Regions from separate parts of the Vibrio sp. EA2 genome, predicted to be linked through region 1. Evidence: predicted binding sites of a transcription regulator. Region 1 holds the regulator's gene; each other region holds the start of a gene.

Region 1 (3,286 bases):
AAGCCCACAGCAGCTCAATGCTTACTTTTGCAGAGTGCGAGTCACGTATCGCCTTGTAAGCACCTAGTGCGCCAGCTTCTTCAAGTTGTTCAACTGATTTAATGCCAGCTTTCTTAAGCATTCGTTCTGTGGCTAGTCGTAAATTTGGCAGATCTTTTAACCTGTCAGGTTTACTACTGGCTTGTTGCTTTTTTTCTAAATTGGCTTGTTCTAAAGACTTCTTCGCGACTTCTATCAAGCGTTCACTGGATTCCCATAAGTCGTTGGAAATCGCATAGTATTTAGTAACGACCGGAAAACCACGTTTTTTATAAACGTACGGTTTTAGTCCTTGCTTCTCGAAGTTAGATGAAGTTTGTTGGTCTGCTCGTATATGAAGTTGATCATTTACAACCAGTGCAAACATCGTTTCATCAGCGAAAAGTCCGAAGCCACCAAACATTGAGCGCGACTTGATCGTACCAAGTGCCTCAAATAGCTTCATAGAATCTTTGAGTATCGGTTTATCCATTATGTGTTATCTCGGTGTAATTAATATTACGCCACCAAAAGTCAGGTCCGAGAGAATAGCAAATACATGCAGGAACAATGTCATTATAGAGTAAACTCATTATACGCATATTTGCCATCGGTAACCCCGCTACCTTCCATTAGAAACATGGTTAAGGCCGGAAGCTTTGCGTCCCATCCTTTCGGATGGTTTGCCCTGTGCGTGACACGTAGAGAATACTTTTTATCTTGAATTAACATCACGTTTCAGAGATCAAAATGTGATGTTGCTTCAGTAAAACGCCCTTATATTATGGTTGTGGTTTCATAATTGAGATTGAAGACTGAGCACAGGTTGTAAGGCTATGTGAGGGAGCTCGTGTTTATACAAAACAGCAACTTATAAAATGTTTATTGATTGTAGTGAACACAAACGACGAAAAAAGATAATTTTTAACGTGAAAAATAAGCGCTCTGGCGAGCGCTTATTAGTAATTAATTGAGTTTTTTGACCGTATTTCGAATGACCAACTCTGGCTGCATTTCAAAAATGCGTTTCTCGTGCTCTTTGTCTTTAATACGTTCAAGTAGAATCTCAAAAGCATTTTTACCGACACGCCGCTTCGGTTGGTGGATCGTTGTCAGTGGTGGCGAGAAATACTCTGCCAACTCGATGTTGTCGTAACCGACGACAGATATCTCTTCTGGAATCTTGATACCATTTTGTTGTAAACGGCTCATCAAACCGAGCGCCATGGTGTCATTGAAACAGAATACGGCCGTTGGACGTTTTTCCATGGCAGTAATTTTGTCTGCGACCAAAACAGCGGTATCACATTCAAAGTTACCTTCAAGAATCCAGTCCTCGTTTACCGGTAAATTCGCTTCTGCCATGGCGCGGCGGAATCCAGCGATACGCTCTTGGCATGCGAGTTTCTCAAAGTGGCCACTCAAGCAAGCAATATCGGTATGACCATTATCAATCAGGTACTTAGTCGCGATATATCCACCTTCTTCTGAGTTGTCCATAATTTTATCGGCTTGGGAGCTCTCTGGGCCCCAATCCATAACAACTTTTGGGATATCAGAATGGCGATCGAGCATTTGTTTAAGTTCTTCGGTCAAGTCGGAACACATCACCAGAATGCCATCTACACGCTTTTCTGCGAGCATGCGGATGTAATCTCTTTGCTTTTCATAGATACCACCAGTGTTACACAGGATTAGTGTGTAGCCTTGTCGGTAACAGTAACTCTCTACACCATCGATGACTTCGGAGAAGAATAGGTTGGTAGATTGCGTTACCAACATACCGATAGTCCGAGTTGAGTTACATTTCAAGCTACGAGCTACCGCACTTGGTGCATAGTTAAGCTCATCAACAGCTTTCATTACTTTTTCTTGCGTTGCTTCTGCAACAAAACGCGTTTTGTTGATAACGTGCGAAACTGTTGTGGTAGAAACGCCGGCTAATCGAGCGACGTCTTTTATAGTGGCCATAAATGGTGTCCTGTATCGAGCTACTAATATACCGAGGGACTAAACCTTGTGCTGCGTGTCTTGTGTAAACTTAGCGCAACAAAATTAATGGCGCTGAGTATGTTTAGCAGTGGTTACTCCGAAGTCGGTAGAGGGTAAGTAGCAACAGCGGTTGATAAAGCAACTTTCTTCAACTGAGTGCAGAAAGGTCAACAACCTATTAAGAAAACACAAAAACCGCTTTATTTCAGCGGTTTACATAAAATCATATTTAATCGTTTGCGTTCACATTTTAGCCCTATGCGGGCAGGCTGGCAATAATTTCAGCAATGGTTTTGTGTCTCGGAAGTCACATTTTGATTGCTAAAAAGCGAGCGCTCGGAACAATTTTAATCGTTAACGAATAAAATATAGGGAACCTCATCGACAGGCTCCCTAAAATAGGCGGCAATTATTCACCAAGAAGGTAAGCGCTGTCCAGTTTACAAAATGCAATTAATAGTTGCGAGACACTGGCATAGAAGCCAAATTCATCCAGTTGCTGACATTTTTGTGCGAACTGTGGTAACCAGGACATGAGTTGGCCTTGGATGAATTCATTTTGTTTTAGGAAGGCTTCTTCCATGTGTTTTTCTTGTTCAAACTCATTAGAGCGAATGATCATATTACCTAAGAAGTCGAGCTCTACCGCTAAATGGTCGGCGGGTTCCTTCAGGCTGTCGTCAACTTGGACACCAAACTCCGCCATCAATCTTTCCATCTCTTCTGCTGGCTTGTCATTGAGCAAACCTGATTCGCCGATATACATCGAAGCGTAAGGAAGTGCGCCGTACTTTTCTGTCTTTAAGAACAGCTCACAAAAATCAGCAGCAAGCTCTAGTTGCGCATCTTCACGGTCTTGTAAGCGATTCAACGCGTCAACAAGGCGATCAATTGCGGGTTTGAGAGATTCATTTTCACCTAAGCCCGCCAAAAAGCTACGAATTTCGACACTATGGTAAGCCTCCAATTCTTTGGCTGTCAGTTCTTTAGCGAATAAGCTAGAAAACCACCAGTAGATCTCGGCGCGTTTTTCATTAAAAGCTTTCACTTCTTGCATTTTAGGCTCCTGAATGATGCTCTGTTTCTGGCACCACAAAATCAAATTCAGATGTCCCTTAAGTGTAATCAATTAAAATGAACAGCAGTAACTATAACTATGATGTTTTATAGAGAAATATGTCCATTTATTAACAGGGTTCAGTAAGCTTGTTTTGAATCAACAAAATCATTAAATCTTGCTTTTTAGCCCGCCCATGACTAGAAATGTTAATAGTTA
Region 2 (3,286 bases), on a different contig from region 1:
ACCTCAACCTTGCGAAAGAGCGCTTCCCGGATATTGACTTCCGTGCGACTCGTGAGCACTAATCGACGTTAATTAAAGTCCGCTACTCAGCGACTGGATTTTAAAACGCCCTTGGCTATAGACTTAGTCAAGGGCGTTTTTATATCGGCAGAAATGATTGATATTATGTGAGGATGAAAAATGAATTGGTTGAAAAGAGGCATTAAGCGCTACGACGACTGGTGTAAAGAAATGGGACTTACGCCGGATCAAAAACGCAGTTGTGTACCTTATCGAACAGATCCGGCTCATCAGAGTGAGGAGCAAAACGCAGCACCGAAATCCGCCGAGAGTAATAGAAAGTCACAAGATGAAGCTCTTTGATACGCACTGTCATTTTGATTTTGATGTGTTTCAGGATGACTTTGAGCACAACCTGACTCTTGCTCAAGAGCAAGGGGTGAGCAGAATCCTGATACCATCAGTCGGACCCTCAAACTGGTCACACATTCAAAGCTTAGCCAAGCGATATTCCCACTTATATTATGCGCTCGGGTTCCATCCGTATTTTCTGGAGCAGAGCTTTGATCAGCACTTTGCGGAACTGGAACTTTATCTAAAACAAAAAGCGCCACAGTGCGTTGCAATAGGCGAGTGCGGATTAGATTTTGCGATTGACGTCGATCCTCAGTTGCAACAAAAAGCACTTGAGCTACAGTTTGAGCTCGCCAGACGTTTTGACCTTCCTATCATCCTGCATAGCAGAAAAGCGCACAATCGGCTGATACAAATGGTTAAAGCGGCCAAGCTGCCTAAAGGTGGTGTCGTGCATGCTTTTGCTGGCAGCTATCAACAAGCGATGGAATGGGTCAGATTAGGTTTTTTCATCGGAGTAGGCGGGACAATCACTTACCCACGAGCCAAAAAAACTCGCGACGCCATTCAAAAATTAGCGCTTGAACATCTACTAATCGAAACAGACGCTCCAGATATGCCTATACTTGGATATCAGGGGCAGCCAAATCACCCAGCGAAACTCATTCATGTATTCAATACGCTCGTAGAGCTGCGTAGCGGAGAAAAGCAATCGATTGCGTCGCAACTGTGGAAAAATAGCAATTTTGCCTTCTCAATATGTGAATAGAATTCAAAGAAAGTGTTTAGATTCGAAAACGTTTTCCTTTTTATTGTGAGTTTTATCACAAAGATTGCTGAATCAATCATGAATCTTATGGGAAAGTGTGAGGGCGGCATTACTTTAATTGATGATGCATGAGTATAATTGCCCCGCTTTTATAGCTCCATTTTGTTACACGCCAATAAATAACTTATAAGGAAGTCATAAACTATGAGCCTGTTTATGAGCCTGGTTGGTATGGTAGTGCTTCTTGCCATTGCATTCGCATTCTCATCTAACCGCAAAGCTATCAACTTTAGAACTGTGGGTGGTGCATTCGCTATCCAATTCGCATTAGGTGCATTTGTTCTGTATGTACCTTGGGGCCGTGATCTACTGAACGGTTTCTCTAGTGGTGTATCTAACGTTATCAACTACGGTAACGATGGTTCATCATTCCTATTCGGTGGTCTTGTGTCTGACAAGATGTTCGAAGTATTCGGTGGCGGTGGTTTCGTCTTCGCATTCCGTGTTCTTCCTACACTGATCTTCTTCTCTGCTCTGATCTCAGTTCTATACTACATTGGCGTTATGCAATGGGTTATCAAGATTCTGGGTGGCGCATTACAAAAAGCGCTTGGCACTTCTCGTGCAGAATCAATGTCAGCAGCAGCTAACATTTTCGTAGGTCAAACTGAAGCACCTCTAGTCGTTCGTCCATTCGTTCCAAAAATGACTCAATCTGAGCTATTTGCGGTAATGTGTGGTGGCTTGGCTTCTGTTGCTGGTGGTGTACTCGCTGGTTACGCCTCTATGGGTGTGCCTCTGGAATACCTAGTTGCGGCATCATTCATGGCGGCACCTGGTGGTCTACTGTTCGCTAAAATTCTTTACCCTGAGACAGATCAGCCTCATGAAAGCATTGAAGAAGCAATGGACGGTGGCGACGACAAACCAGTAAACGTTATCGACGCAGCAGCGGGCGGTGCGGCTTCTGGTCTGCAACTTGCGCTAAACGTAGGTGCAATGCTAATCGCATTCGTTGGTTTGATTGCACTAATCAACGGTATGCTAGGTGGCATCGGCGGTTGGTTCGGTATGCCTGAGCTGACTCTAGAGCTAATCCTGGGTTACGCGTTCTCTCCACTGGCGTTCCTAATTGGTGTTCCATGGGATGAAGCGATCACCGCTGGTTCATTCATCGGTCAGAAAATCGTTGTGAACGAATTCGTGGCTTACTTGAACTTCACGCCTTACATCGGTGAAAACGCGCAAGTAATTGCTGCAACTGGTGAAGTAATGTCTGAGAAGACTACAGCTATCATCTCATTTGCACTGTGTGGTTTCGCGAACCTTTCTTCTATCGCGATCCTTCTAGGTGGTCTGGGTGGTCTAGCGCCAAGCCGTCGTCCAGATATCGCTCGCATGGGTATTAAGGCAGTACTTGCTGGTACGTTGTCTAACCTAATGGCTGCGACAATTGCAGGCTTCTGCTTAAGCCTTGCAGCTCTATAATTTAGAACGGGTTCTTAATATATAGACGCCACGTTAAATGATGCCCTGTAGCAAGAAATTGCTGCGGGGTTTTTTTCGTTTTCAGGACTGAAAATTTTTTAGTGCAGTTAAAGGTAACGAGTCTTATCTGGCGAGCTAGAGAATAGAAATCTGGAAATTTTGAGATACAAACCGTTTGCGTTCTATTTGGTGCTACAGTTTTGCGGTGAAACTCTATAATGTATTAATCACAGGATGGTGGTTAAGTTTGATACTTAATCACGTAATGAATACTACATAATCGATGGGCAAATGAATTGCCCAGTAAGACGCCGCAATCATAGATTGTTGTGCCATAGTCCAAACTGGTACTGTGCGGTGACAAGGATAGCAATTGGCATATGACACTTTCGCTGACTATGCCGAGTCTTCAGGGAACCAAGTCCGTTCATAAATAGACTACTGAGTCATTTTTTACACAATCTCAGCTCGTTGATTATAGTTAGAGGTGTGATGTAAGGCTGAGTAGTGAATTTTTTGAATATTGATCGGAGATAGAAATGAGCGATTTAAAAGCAGCAGCGCTACGTGCACTAAAACTTATGGATCTAACTACGCTGAATGATGATGACACTGATGCAAAAGTGATCTCACTGTGTCATGACGCGAAAACAGCAGTAGGTAACACGGCTGCAA
Region 3 (3,286 bases), on a different contig from region 1:
TACCTGCTTATTCAGGACAAACCGGTTTGGATCAGTCTGCCATTCTTGTTGAGCATTTATTTTGTCGCTCACCATGGTAAAGCCGTTTGGGATACCGAGAAGCCTGCACAGATCGCACCTATGATGCCAGTCATCGTAAAATGCTCGCTGGTTACCAACGTTTTATTTGCAACAATTGTGGTAGCTCAAACTCTGGTAAGTTAAAAAAGGATTGTCATTGCATTGACTTAATGCCCAGATATACTCAAAGACAACCAGTTTCTGTTTAGAAAGGTACGCTATGGAATACAATACCTCAGCACTCTGTGATATCTACCTCGATCAGGTAGATGTGGTTGAACCAATGTTCAGTAATTTTGGCGGTAGCGCTTCCTTTGCCGGACAAATCACCACCATCAAATGTTTTGAAGACAATTCTCTTATTCGCGAAACATTAGAGCAAGATGGTCTAGGACGCGTGTTGTTAGTTGACGGAGGTGGTTCCTTACGTAAAGCCCTTGTAGATGCAGAAATCGCCACCATCGCCGAAGAAAACGAGTGGGAAGGCATTGTCGTCTATGGCTGTGTCCGTGAAGTCGATGAGTTGGAAGATATGAGCCTTGGCATTCAGGCACTGGCTTCGATTCCTGTCGGCGCATCCAGCCAGGGTATTGGTGAGCTCGACGTGCCGGTGAACTTTGGCGGCGTTAGCTTTCTACCAGAAGACTACATTTACGCAGACAGCACTGGCATTATTCTGTCTCCAGAACCGCTCAATATCGACCTTGAGTTGGATGAGACGGAAGAAGAAGTTTTAGAGGTACTAGATCCTAGGGATTAGGTCCTAGGATCCTAAAAACCTAGGACCTTGGTTTATCCCATTCCCATAAAACTAAAACACCCGCTTATCGCGGGTGTTTTCAATTCTGAGCAGAAGATTGGGATTACTCCACTTCTTCCATTTTGCCAAGTAGTGCACGAATGCGCTCTTGCCATTGCGCGTGCTCTTGTTGAGCTTGCTGTGCTTTTTGCTCTAGCTCTTCGCGCTGAGTGCGCAGCTCGTTCGCTTCTGCTTCTAATTTTTCTTTATCACCTTTCAGTTCTTCCACTTCCATTTGAAGAAGAGTGATTGTGTCAACTGCAGTTTGAATTTTAGATTCTAATTGTGCTAATACTTCAAAAGACATCTTTGCCTACCTATGTTGTTCCGTTGGGATGATGCACGAGACAGGCGCGCACCTTACCTATATGAGGTTCATTCTACTCAGCGTTGCGACGAGAAACACTTACTATATTCGATATTTTGCATCATTCGGTTAAAAAACCGGCGCAATCTCACTAAATGCTGACTTTTCTGATCACCGAAGCATTTTTGAGCAAGATATTTGCCTCTCGCCACGAGAAAAACGCACTTAGTATTGATCAATTTCAACTTAACCAAAGTAAAAGCTCGGCAAAAACGCAAACGTTTCACTGCCGTTATGGTAAAATCGCCGCGCAAATTCTTCTTCCCTTTTGCTTATTTGGAGACATCATGAAACGTGATTTAGCAATGGCATTTTCCCGTGTTACTGAAGGTGCAGCACTGGCTGGTTACAAATGGCTTGGTCGCGGCGATAAAAACGCAGCGGACGGTGCAGCCGTTGAGGTTATGCGCACACTACTGAACAAAACAGAGATCAGCGGTGAAATTGTTATTGGCGAAGGTGAAATTGATGACGCACCGATGCTGTACATTGGTGAACAAGTAGGTATTGGTGGTGATGAAGTCGATATTGCAGTCGATCCTATCGAAGGCACACGCATGACCGCTATGGGCCAATCAAATGCTTTAGCCGTTCTCGCGGCTGGTGAAAAAGGTAGCTTCCTTAAAGCACCAGATATGTACATGGAAAAATTAGTGGTTGGCCCTGGAGCAAAAGGCGTAATCGATTTAGAAAAGCCATTAAAAGAAAACCTAGAAAACATCGCCAATGCGCTGAATAAAACTCTAGACACTTTAGTCGTGATCACGCTGGCTAAGCCTCGTCACGATAAAGTCATTGCAGAAATGCAGGCAATGGGCGTACGCGTATTCGCTGTGCCAGATGGTGACGTTGCCGCTTCAATCCTGACTTGTATGCCAGACAGCGAAGTGGACGTCATGTACTGCATTGGCGGTGCACCAGAAGGCGTAGTTTCTGCTGCGGTAATTCGTGCACTAGACGGTGACATGCATGGTCGACTACTTCCTCGCCATGAAGTGAAAGGTAATACAGAGGAAAACCGCATCTACGGCGCAGCAGAACTAAAACGCTGTGAAGAGATGGGTGTGAAAGCAAACGTCGTGTTGAAAATGGAAGACATGGCATGCAGCGACAACGTGGTTTTCTCTGCAACCGGCATTACCAAAGGTGATCTGTTAGAAGGTATTACTCGCCAGGGCAATATCGCGACAACAGAAACCCTGCTCATTCGTGGACGCTGCCGCACCATTCGCCGCATCAAGTCGATCCATTACTTAGAACGTAAAGACCAAGAAGTACGCGATATTATTTTATAAAAGATTAGGGCCTAGGGATTAGGATCCTAGGCCCTAGAACCTTCCTCCCCTAAGTCAACACTTTTCTTTATAAAACCTATCGCGCATAATATGTACTGACATATAAATGGTGGGAATATGAAGACCGTAGATAGGATATTGCAAATCGTTAAGCGTGACGGCTCTGTCACAGCAAAACAACTCTCTTCAGAGCTTGGAATGACAACCATGGGTGCGCGCCAGCACCTACAAGGCCTGGAAGACGATGGCATCCTGTCTATTTACGATGTAAAAGTCAAAGTCGGTCGCCCTACCAGGCACTGGGCTCTCACCCAAAAAGGCCATGAGCAGTTTGCGGATCGTCATGGTGAACTCACCGTGCAATTCATTGAAGCCGTCGAGCATATCTTTGGTAAAGATGGCCTGGAGAAAGTGACCTCTGAGCGCGAAAAACTCACGCTAGAAAGCTATCGCCAGCATCTAGAACAATGTGACACTCTGGAAAGCAAATTGAAAACACTCGTCTCACTGAGAGAGCAGGAAGGCTACATGGCTGAGCTTGAACAAGACGAGCACGGTTTTATCTTAATTGAGAACCACTGCCCTATATGCAAAGCCGCTACACGTTGCCCTAGTCTCTGCCAGTCAGAGTTAAGTGTCTTCCAAGCCCTACTTGGTGATCACACTCGAGTGGAACGTACAGAACATATCATTAGCGGCCAGCGACGCTGTGTATACCGCATTCAGGCGTAAAGACAACCAACCTTCGTACGCTCCTCTCCCCTC

What was found. Region 1 encodes PurR, which represses purine synthesis genes. Its sites were predicted from a motif close to TNANGNAAACGTTTNCNTNA; they were not measured.
Region 2: a site for PurR is predicted at 1,144-1,163, ahead of RXX31_RS08580 (NupC/NupG family nucleoside CNT transporter). Genes of this name have one in related genera too.
Region 3: a site for PurR is predicted at 1,437-1,456, ahead of glpX (class II fructose-bisphosphatase). Genes of this name have one in related genera too.

Annotation. Positions count from the first base shown of each region.
Region 1 covers NZ_JAWLID010000002.1:138,390-141,675, forward strand. Annotated here, with positions in the region: gene RXX31_RS04965 (TfoX/Sxy family DNA transformation protein) at 1-511, opposite strand, end outside; cyclic di-GMP riboswitch class I at 628-716, opposite strand; gene purR (HTH-type transcriptional repressor PurR) at 985-1,989, opposite strand; gene torD (molecular chaperone TorD) at 2,420-3,067, opposite strand.
Region 2 covers NZ_JAWLID010000003.1:131,518-134,803, forward strand. Annotated here, with positions in the region: gene prfC (peptide chain release factor 3) at 1-62, shown strand, start outside; gene RXX31_RS08570 (DUF5363 family protein) at 181-363, shown strand; gene RXX31_RS08575 (TatD family hydrolase) at 350-1,123, shown strand; gene RXX31_RS08580 (NupC/NupG family nucleoside CNT transporter) at 1,328-2,611, shown strand; gene deoC (deoxyribose-phosphate aldolase) at 3,151-3,286, shown strand, end outside.
Region 3 covers NZ_JAWLID010000011.1:54,583-57,868, reverse strand. Annotated here, with positions in the region: gene RXX31_RS18805 (1,4-dihydroxy-2-naphthoate polyprenyltransferase) at 1-204, shown strand, start outside; gene rraA (ribonuclease E activity regulator RraA) at 281-820, shown strand; gene zapB (cell division protein ZapB) at 924-1,166, opposite strand; gene glpX (class II fructose-bisphosphatase) at 1,514-2,521, shown strand; gene RXX31_RS18785 (metalloregulator ArsR/SmtB family transcription factor) at 2,639-3,253, shown strand.